3 regions of the Streptomyces sp. NPDC127119 genome follow, and region 1 is predicted to be linked to each of the others. Evidence: riboswitches for the same ligand, from Rfam matches in the RefSeq annotation. Region 1 holds a riboswitch; each other region holds the start of a gene.
What was found. Region 1 has a riboswitch for cyclic di-AMP ahead of ACFVH5_RS36145 (transglycosylase SLT domain-containing protein). Riboswitches for the same ligand answer to the same signal wherever they lie in the genome.
Positions count from the first base shown of each region.

Region 2: linked by a shared signal. The riboswitch ahead of ACFVH5_RS35790 (transglycosylase family protein) and the one ahead of ACFVH5_RS36145 (transglycosylase SLT domain-containing protein) in region 1 are both predicted to bind cyclic di-AMP.
Region 3: linked by a shared signal. The riboswitch ahead of ACFVH5_RS32190 (C40 family peptidase) and the one ahead of ACFVH5_RS36145 (transglycosylase SLT domain-containing protein) in region 1 are both predicted to bind cyclic di-AMP.

Region 1 is NZ_JBHXTO010000137.1:15,394-18,636, forward strand. Features, by position in the region: gene ACFVH5_RS36140 (CocE/NonD family hydrolase) at 1-861, shown strand, start outside; cyclic di-AMP (ydaO/yuaA leader) riboswitch at 1,191-1,355, shown strand; gene ACFVH5_RS36145 (transglycosylase SLT domain-containing protein) at 1,359-2,075, shown strand; gene ACFVH5_RS36150 (HAD family hydrolase) at 2,069-2,977, opposite strand; gene ACFVH5_RS36155 (NAD(P)-binding domain-containing protein) at 3,196-3,243, opposite strand, start outside.
Region 2 is NZ_JBHXTO010000134.1:4,761-8,003, forward strand. Features, by position in the region: gene eno (phosphopyruvate hydratase) at 1-828, opposite strand, end outside; gene ACFVH5_RS35790 (transglycosylase family protein) at 1,312-2,022, opposite strand; cyclic di-AMP (ydaO/yuaA leader) riboswitch at 2,027-2,197, opposite strand; gene ACFVH5_RS35795 (transglycosylase family protein) at 2,416-3,243, opposite strand, start outside.
Region 3 is NZ_JBHXTO010000104.1:26,692-29,934, forward strand. Features, by position in the region: gene ACFVH5_RS32180 (SMP-30/gluconolactonase/LRE family protein) at 1-647, shown strand, start outside; gene ACFVH5_RS32185 (sugar kinase) at 644-1,645, shown strand; cyclic di-AMP (ydaO/yuaA leader) riboswitch at 1,813-1,984, shown strand; gene ACFVH5_RS32190 (C40 family peptidase) at 2,041-3,243, shown strand, end outside.

The sequences.
Region 1 (3,243 bases):
CTGCCGCCGGACCAGCGGGAGGAGGACGCGCGGTCGGTGTGCTTCGAGTTCGAAGTGCCCGAGGAGATCTGGGTACTGGGCCGCCCGCGCGTGCGCCTGAGGCTCACCTCTCCGGCGACGCGCGGCCACGTAGTGGCCCGTCTGTGCGACGTGGCTCCTGACGGCTCCTCGACCCTGGTCACCCGAGGCGTCCTGAACCTGACAGCCCGTCATGGCCGTGACCAGGTGGTTCCTTGGGAACCGGGCGCTACGGAGGATGTGCTCTTCGAACTGAACGGCATCGGCCACGCCTTCCCGCCGGGCCGTCGCATCCGGCTCGCGGTCTCCTCCGCGTACTGGCCGTGGATCTGGCCCCAGCCGGGCTCGGAGGCGGGCTTCACCCTCACTCCGTCGGGCAGCGTGCTGGAACTGCCGGTCCGCGCCCAGGAGTCGGACCCCTCCATCGTCTTCGAGGAACCGGAGCAGTCGGCTCCGCTCGGCGTGAACTTCCCCGCCACCCTGGACGAACCGCGCCCCGAACGCCTCGCGGTCCGCGATGTCGCCAAAGGTGAATGGCGCCTGGAAGTGGATCCGCGGTACGGCGGCACCCGCGTCTATCCGGACGGACTCGAATTCACCGAGGACGCGCTGGAGACGTACACGATCAATGAGTCGGACCCGTTGTCCGCGCGCACCAGGTCCGACTGGTCCGTCCGGCTGCACCGGCCGGAAATGCCGTGGGACGCGAGTGTCGAGACGCACTCCGAAATCACCTGCGACGAGACGGACTTCATCACCTCGAACGAAGTGATCTGCAAGGACGGCGACGAAGTGGTGTTCCACCGCACCTGGGAGAAAAGGATTCCGCGTACGGCGGGATGAGCCGGGACGGGTCCACGCATCCCTGGAACCTCCCACGGCGCCCGGTTTCCGGCGTCCGCAGAATATCGCGTATCCCCTTTTTTATGGACATTGGCCTCCCATGCCAGTGAATTGAGTCACGCCCGCGCGCGGTGATCGTTTCGCCGGTTCCGTCGATTTCCCTTTGCGGAAAGCAAGTTGAACTTCGCCTTCCGTTTTGATCAAGAGATATTCGCCCGACATGGCAGTTCAAAGCCGTCGCTGCGCGAATTCGGGGCTTGTTCACGGCATGTGCTCTCGCATACGTTCACGTCACTCCGGACGGATCGCCTAATCCTGCCGCCGCCCGGAAATCCCAGTCACCCATTCACTCGCGTACGGCAGGAGCGGGGGACCCAGGTAAGCCGCCGGTCCGTATCGCGGAACGGCTAGGGGTCAAGTCGCGCACCCCACGCGGCCGGGCATCTCCCGCCCGAACCCGACAGCTCACCTCGCAGGCGCCGGAGAGGACATTCGCCATGCCCGCACGAGGCAAGCACCGCCGCCCCAGAAACAGCACCCTCACCCGTGGCATCGTCGCCGCCGGGACGGGCGGAGCCGCGCTCGCGCTCCCCCTCGTGGGGGCCACCGGCGCCCAGGCCGCCACCCCGAACGCGGTCCCGCAGGTCTCGCTGGTCACCTACAAGGTGGTCCAGGGCGACACCCTGTCGAAGATCGCCAAGGCGCACACCACGGGCGACTGGAAGAAGCTCTACAAGGCCAACCGCGCGGTCATCGGCGACGACCCGTCGGCCATCCGGCCCGGCCTCAAGCTGACCGTGGGCACGAAGAACGGCGGGTCTTCGGCGAAGACCGCCACGGCGTCCAAGGCCTCCACGGCGTCCGCCGTCACCCCGGCCTCCGCGAAGACCTACACGGACGACCTCGACGGCTGGATCAGGCAGTCGCTGGACGTCATGGCCCAGCAGGGCATCCCGGGCACCTACGACGGCATCCACCGCAACATCATCCGCGAGTCGTCGGGCAACCCCCAGGCCATGAACAACTGGGACTCCAACGCGGTAGCCGGTACGCCCTCGAAGGGGCTCCTGCAGGTCATCGACCCGACCTTCTCGGCGTACCACGTGACCGGTACGTCGCTGGACCCGTTCGACCCGGTCGCCAACATCACGGCGGCGTGCAACTACGCCGCCGCGCGCTACGGCTCGATCGACAACGTCTTCGGCGCCTACTGACCGACGCCCGAGCGGGCTCCCGGACCGGCCTGCCGGCCGACACGGGGGCCCGTCCGGTCGGACCGGCCGGTCCCGTCCGCGCGGTCGGTCCGGCCGGTGGAGAACATGCGCTCCAGGACCACCGCGATGCCGTCGTCCTCGTTCGAGAGGGTGATCTCGTCGGCGACGGACCTGAGTTCGGGATGCGCGTTGGCCATCGCCACCCCGCGCGCCGCCCAGTCGAACATCGGGATGTCGTTCGGCATGTCCCCGAAGGCGATGGTCTGCGCCGACGTCAGGCCCAAACGGCCGGCGGCGAGCGCGAGGCCCGTGGCCTTCGTGATGCCGCATGGCTGGAGTTCGACGGTACCGGGCCCGGACATCGTCACGGTGGCGAGGGAACCGACCGCTCCACGGGCGGCGGACGCCAACTCGTCGTCGGACAGCAGGGGGTGGCGCAGCAGCACCTTGCTGATGGGCCGGGTCCAGAGGTCGTCGCGCCGCAGCACCCGTACCGCGGGCAGCGTCGGGTGGGGCATCTCGTAGCCCGGCTCGATGAGCGTGAGTCCGTCGACGCCGTCCTGGTCGACGGCCGCGTACACCTCGCCGACCTCCGCCTCGATCTTGCCGAGAGCCACCTCCGCCAGCTCACGTTCGAGCGTGACGGACCACAGCATGCGGTCCGCGCCGGCGTCGTACAACTGTGCGCCCTGTCCGCACACCGCGAGCCCCTGGCTGCCGAGTTCGTCCAGCAGCGGCCGTACGCGCGGGGCGGGGCGCCCCGTCACCACGAGGTGCCGGGCGCCTGCCCCGACCGCCATCGCCAGCGCCGCGCGCGACCGGTCCGAGAGGGTGTCGTCGCCGCGCAGCAGCGTCCCGTCCAGGTCAGTGGCGATGAGTGAATATGCAATCGGTGGGGCCATGATCAGAGAATACGGATCGAATCCCCCAGCGACTCGACGGGAACCGGACGTCGTCCGGCACCTCGACCACCTCACGCGTCGTCGCGGGCCCCAGCAGACCCCTGGAGTTCAGGCCGATCCCATGACATATCGGCCACTCCGCCGACCCGATTCACGCCCCTTTCCCGACCGCCCGCGTGCGCCCGCGCGCTCCCACCGCGTGCGTTCGCGCCCCGGGTTCAGCGGTGCCGCGCCGCCAGGTGCCGGACCAGCCGCGGCGAGGCGAA
Region 2 (3,243 bases), on a different contig from region 1:
GACGAGCTCCTCGTAGTACTCGGTCATCTCGGCGGCCGAGCGGGACTTGCCCTCGAACTCGTACTTGCCGTCCTTGTAGAACTCGGACGCGGCGACGTCCAGCGCGAGGGCGACCTGCTCGCCGGGGGTGTAGCCGGCTTCCTTGATGGCTTCGACGATGAGGTCGAGGGCCTCGCGGTTGGAGCCGAGGTTCGGGGCGAAGCCGCCCTCGTCGCCGAGGCCGGTGGACAGGCCGCGGCTCTTCAGGACCTTCTTGAGGGTGTGGTAGACCTCGGCGCCCCAGCGCACGGCCTCGGAGAAGGACTCCGCGCCGATCGGCGCGATCATGAACTCCTGGATGTCGACGTTCGAGTCGGCGTGCGACCCGCCGTTCAGGATGTTCATCATCGGGACGGGCAGCAGGTGCGCGTTCGGTCCGCCCAGGTAGCGGAAGAGCGGCAGGTCGCTGGCCTCGGAGGCGGCGTGCGCGACGGCGAGGGAGACGCCGAGGATGGCGTTCGCGCCGAGCGAGCCCTTGTTGTCGGTGGCGTCGAGGTCGATCATCGCCTGGTCGATGAGGCGCTGCTCGGTGGCGTCGTAGCCGACGAGCTCCGGGCCGATCTGCTCGATGACGGCGAGGACGGCCTTCTCGACACCCTTGCCGAGGTAGCGGTTGGGGTCTCCGTCACGGAGCTCGACTGCTTCGAAGGCACCGGTGGAGGCACCGGACGGAACGGCGGCACGACCCGTGCTGCCGTCGTCGAGGCCGACCTCGACCTCGACCGTGGGGTTGCCTCGGGAGTCCAGGATTTCCCGGGCTACGACGACGTCGATGGACGGCACGAGCATCTCCTTCTGGGATGTGACACAAGCTGTGCCGGGCCGGAGGCCCGGTTGCGCGCAGGCCGTGGTGGCCCCGCGGGATGAGCCTAACCGGCTGCCGGGGATCGGCCAGCCCTCGACCGCCCCCTGGACAGAACCGAGAGGAAATTGTTTCCGAACGGAACAAAGACACGGGCAGAAAGAACAGGCAGAAAGAACAGCGCAAAAAAGCCCCGCCCCGGTGCGTACGGGGGAACACGCACCGGAGCGGGGAGCCCGTGGGGGACGGGGGTGGCCCTCACGAGGCCTCCACTATGAAGGACACGGATGTGAGGGCGCTGTGGTTCAGTCGCGATTCGGATGTGGGCCGGACGTCCGGTCGAGGCCGAGCGGCCAGTGCCTCGACCGGAGGTGATGTCCGCGGTGATGCCCGCGGTCATGTCCGGGCCGCCGAAGCGGGGACGCGACCGATGAACCGCCGAGGGCGGGCCGGCCGTGGTGCGGCCGCCGTCAGCTGAGGTGCAGCTGCTGACCCGGGAAGATGAAGTCGGCGTCGTCGACGATGTCGTCGTTGAGCTTGTACAGCTTCGCCCAGCCGCCCTTGACCTTCTCCTTCGCGGCGATCTCGCTGAGGGTGTCGCCCTTGACGACCTTGTACTCGCCGTCGCCCTTCTTGACCTTCTTGCCGGTCGGGGTCTCGACGGTCTTCTTCGCCGCCGGACGCTCCTGCGAACGCGAGGCGCGCTCCTCGGAGGACTGCGAGTTCTGCTGCTGCTGCGGCTGCGTGGTGCTCTGGCCGGAGCCGCTGGAGCTGTCGGAGCCCGACGGGGCGGTGGAGCCACCGGTCGAGGCGCCGGACAGGCCCACGCCACAGCTCGGCCAGGCACCCTTGCCCTGGCTCGCGAGAACCTTCTCGGCGACGGCTATCTGCTGGGACTTGGACGCCTGGTCGGCGGTGGAGGCGTACGAGCTGCCGCCGTACGCGGCCCAGGTGGAGGACGAGAACTGCAGGCCGCCGTAGTAGCCGTTGCCGGTGTTGATCGACCAGTTGCCGCCGGACTCGCACTGCGCGACGGTGTCCCACTCGGAGGTGGTGGCGGCGGAGGCTCCCGTGGCGCCCATCAGCGGGACGGCGACGGCGGCGGTGGTGACACCGGCCAGCGTGGCGATGCGGGTGGCCTTGGACGGGCGACGGTGCTTGCCCTTGCTCGAAAGCAGCATGAAGTGATCCCCTCACCGACGCCTGCGAGGTGAGCTGTCGGGTTCGGGCCGAGTGAGTTGCCCGGCCGCGCGACACTGCTGTCACGCGGCTTAACCCCAAGCCGTACCCGGTCTCGACGACCGGCTCCGGCACTTACCTTGGGTCCCCCGCTCCTGCCTACGGCGCTTTACGCGACGACTGTTCCCGTACGGCCGTTGGCAGGATTCGGCGTGCGACCGTCGGGGCTCACCAATGGCGAGCGGTCACGACCGTAGACACGGGCCGCGCCGAATTTCAAAGACGATCAGGGGTGTTGAGATCCATGTCTCAATTCGCCAAATCGGACATTCAGCGCGAACTACCGCTGCTTTTCGCCCGATTCGGCGCCTTGATCACTACTTGCTCAGTGCCGCTCAGCCGTCGACCGCGATGCGCTGACCGGGGATGATGAAGTCCGGGTCGGAGCCGATGCTGTCCTTGTTCGCGGCGTAGAGCTCGCTCCACCCGCCGTCGATGCCAAGGGAGTCGGCGATGCTGGAGAGGCTGTCGCCGGAACGGACCGCGTACGAGCCTTCGTCGGCGAGGACGCGTGAGGTGCTGTCGCTGCGCGAGGCGTGCCGGCCGGCGTAGTCGTCGGCGCGGGGGGCCATGTCGACCTCTTCGGCACTGCCTCCCCGGTGGCGGCCGGAGCTGTCCGCGGCCTCGTCGGCCGAAGCGTCGTCGTTCTGGGACGACTTGTCCGAGTCGTCACCCTTCGCCTTGGTATCGGCGGACGAGCTGTCCGTTCTCTGTGACTCCGAGGAGGAGTCGTCGTCGGACTTCGCGTCGGAGTCCGTGGACGAGTCGGACTTCGCGCTGTCACTCCCCTTTGCCGTACCGGCGTCGGCCGACGGGCTCGTGGCGTCCTCTGCGAGGCCCGTGTCGACGTCGGCGGAGCCGGAGTCCTGCGTCAGACCGGCGACGAGACCGCAGGTCACCCAGGCGCTCGTCCCCTGGCTGGCGAGGATCTTCTCGGCGACGGCTATCTGCTGCGAACGGCTGGCCTGGTCGGCGCTCGGCGCGTAGTCGAGGCCGCCGTTCTGCTCCCAGGTCTCCTGGCTCATCTGGAGTCCGCCGTAGAGCCCGTTGCCCGTGTCGGCGCTCCATGAGCCGCCGCTCTCGCACTCGGCGACCGCGTCCCAGGTCGTACCGCTGGCGGCACTCGCGCCGCTCGCACCGAGCAGGGGGATCGCGATGGCCGA
Region 3 (3,243 bases), on a different contig from region 1:
CGCCGCACTGGCTGGCACGGCCCGAGGCGGACGCCGCACGGCCCATGCGCATGAACGACGGGACCGCCGACCCCGCCGGCCGCTTCTGGGCGGGCAGCATGTCCTACGAGGCCGACGACGGAGCCGGCTCCCTCTACCGCGTCGACCACGACGGCACGGTGGTCCGCGTCCTCGACGGCATCACCGTGCCGAACGGGCCCGCCTTCACGGCCGACGGCCGCACCATGTACCTGGCCGACAGCGCCCGTGGAGTCGTCCGGCGTTACCCCGTCGACCCCGCCACCGGCGCCCTCGGCGCCTCGGAGGCGTACGTCACCGTCGACGACGGCAGCCCCGACGGCATGGTGGTGGACACCGAGGGCGCGGTGTGGATCGCGGTGTGGGGCACCGGCACCGTACGCCGGTATCTGCGGGACGGCCGCCTCGACCGCACCCTGCGGCTGCCCGCACGGCAGCCCGCCGGAGTGTGCCTGCGGGAGGACCTTCTGTACGTCACCAGCGCCCGCGTGGGCCTCGCCGCGCCCGGCCCGTACGACGGCGCCGTGTTCACGGCCCGGGTCGGCGTACCCGGGAGACCGGCGGACGCGTACCGGAGCCACGCCCCAGGCCTCCGTGGCCTCAACTCGCCCCGGAAGGAAGCGGTATGAGCAGTACGTCCGTGTCCCGCGCCGACTGGCGGCCCCGTGAAGGGCCGGTGGTCTGCGTCGGGGAGACCATGGCCGCGTTCGCCCCCGCCCCGGCCGAGTCCCTGGAGAGCGCCGAGGACCTGCGGGTGTCGGTGGCCGGGGCCGAGTCGAACGTGGCGATGTATCTGGCCGACCTGGGCATCCCCGTCGCGTGGCTCTCGGCGTTGGGCGACGACGCGTTGGGACGGCGGGTGCGCGCCGCGGTCGGCGCGGCCGGCGTCGACGTCGGGGGAGTCCGGCACGACCCGGAGCGGCCCACGGGCCTGCTCGTGAAGGAGCCGGCCGCCACCCGTACCCGCGTCCACTACTACCGCGGGGGCTCGGCGGCCTCGGCCCTGGGCCCCGAGGTGCTGAAGGACGACCGGCTGCGGTCCGCCTCCCTCGTCCACCTCACCGGGATCACCCCGGCCCTGTCCCCGTCCTGCCGGAGCCTGGTCGAGGAGGCCCTGGCCACCCCGCCGGACGAACGCTCGTACTCCATCAGCTTCGACGTCAACCACCGCCGGGCGCTGTGGCCGCCCGGCACGGCCGCCGCCGTACTGCGCGAGCTGGCCGACCGCGCCGACCTCACCTTCGTCGGCCTCGACGAGGCACAGGACCTCTGGGACGCCGACCTCGAACCGGACGGCGTACGGCGGCTGTTGCCGCATCCGCGCCTCCTCGTCGTCAAGGACGGCGGCCGATCGGCCACGGTCTTCAGCGACGAAGGCTCCTGGACCGTGCCCGCTCTGCGCACGGACGTGGTGGAGCCCGTCGGCGCGGGGGACGCCTTCGCCGCCGGGTTCCTGAGCGGTCTGCTGCGGGGCGCCGGCATGGAGCGCGCGCTGCGGCTCGGACACATCACGGCCGGTTCGGCACTGCAAGTGACCGGCGATCACGGCCCGTTGCCGGACAACACCCGGATCGAGGAACTTCTTGGCCTCTCCACGCCCGACTGGTCCCGGGTGAACCGCGAGTGACGGACCGGTCGCGGTGAGGTGGTCAACGGTCCAAGGTCACCGTCGGGTACGACGAAGGTCACAATTACATATCGGACACTTCGCACTTCAATCTTCACGCGAGACACACAAGTTGGCTAAGTTGACGGCTGGGCCGTACGACTCCCTCCGGTGAACCTCGCCGGGTCGCGCGGTCTCCGCCGAATCCGACCGGCCTTCGTGGCGGCCGGAGCCGGAGGTCCAGTCGACTTCAGGGTGAATCGGCCCAACTGTCCCCCGGGCAGAGGCCGTAGGGCATGCCTTTCGGAACAGTCCGCCCGAACCCGACAGTCGGCCCGGCAGGCGGTGCACGGAAGGAGTCGTCTCCCATCGCGCCGGAACGAACGCAGCGCCCCGGAGGCACCGGCCTCCCCGGCATGTCCCGCTCCGCCCTCGTGAAGGCGGCCCCCTCTTCCGTGGACCAGTTCGCCTCCGCAGGCATTCCCGCGCAGCGGGGTGATGAACCCAGCCGCGAGGAAGTACAGCAGCGGATCACCAATCTCTACGACCGTGTCGAGAACGCCACGGGCAACATCAACGTGACCCGTGCGATGAGCACCACGACCCGCGACGCCCGACCGGCGTCAGGGGACAGGGGCGGCCGGGGCGGAGCGGGCGATGCCGCCGCCCCGCTGCCGGACGTCGCGAAGAAGTGGTTCGACGTGGGCCGCTCGCAGCTGGGCCCGGTCTTCCCGGCGGTACTGCCGCCCGACAGGATGCCGGACCGCGGTTCTGCCGGATCGCGGCCCGCCGACACGGGCGGCCGTCCGGGCGGCGGTGGCCGTGAGGGGCGCGGCGGACGTGAGGGTTCCGACAAGCCCGTCCTGGAGCTGACCGCCGGCCCGAGCGCCGGCCCCGGCGCCGGAGGCGGAGCCGGGCCCGTCGCGGAACTGACCGCGCGGCCCGTCGCCGAACTGACCGCGGGACCCGCCGCCGCGCTGCCGGCCCTTCCGGCCCAGCGTCAGGCGGCCGACCGGGCCATGCCCGGGACGTCCGGCGGACCGTCGCAGGCGACACTGCGGACTTCGAAGCAGCGGAACCAGCGCAAGCTCGGACAGGCCCGCGACCTGCTGGCCGGACACGCGGCCCGGCGCGGTCCCGCGCCCGTCGCGGAACTGCAGCCGTTCCAGGCGATCGAGGGCGCCTGGGGACCTGCCGCCCAGGCACAGAACTACCGCGCGGCAGCGCCCGCCGTGGACGCGTGGCAGCAGCCGTCCCTCGGCACGGACATGCGCGCGGGCACGGACATGTACGCCGGTACGGCCATGTACCCCGGCATACCCGGTACGGGAGCGGGTCCCGCCGCCGACCGGAGCATCGGCAACGGCGTGTACCCCGGGGTCGACCAGTACGCCGGTGCCCCCTACGCCGGTGGCCGGCAGAGCGACACGAGCATGTACGTCGACGCGAGCACCCCCATCGCCACGGGAGTCGCCCTCGACATGCAGGCCGCGGCGAACCCCGGATACGGCATGCCCGCTCCCGCCCCTGCCCCCGCTCCCGCCCCGGCTCCTGCGCCCGCCTACACAACGCCCCCCTACGGCACGCCCGTTTATGCCGCGCCCGACCCCGGGTACGGC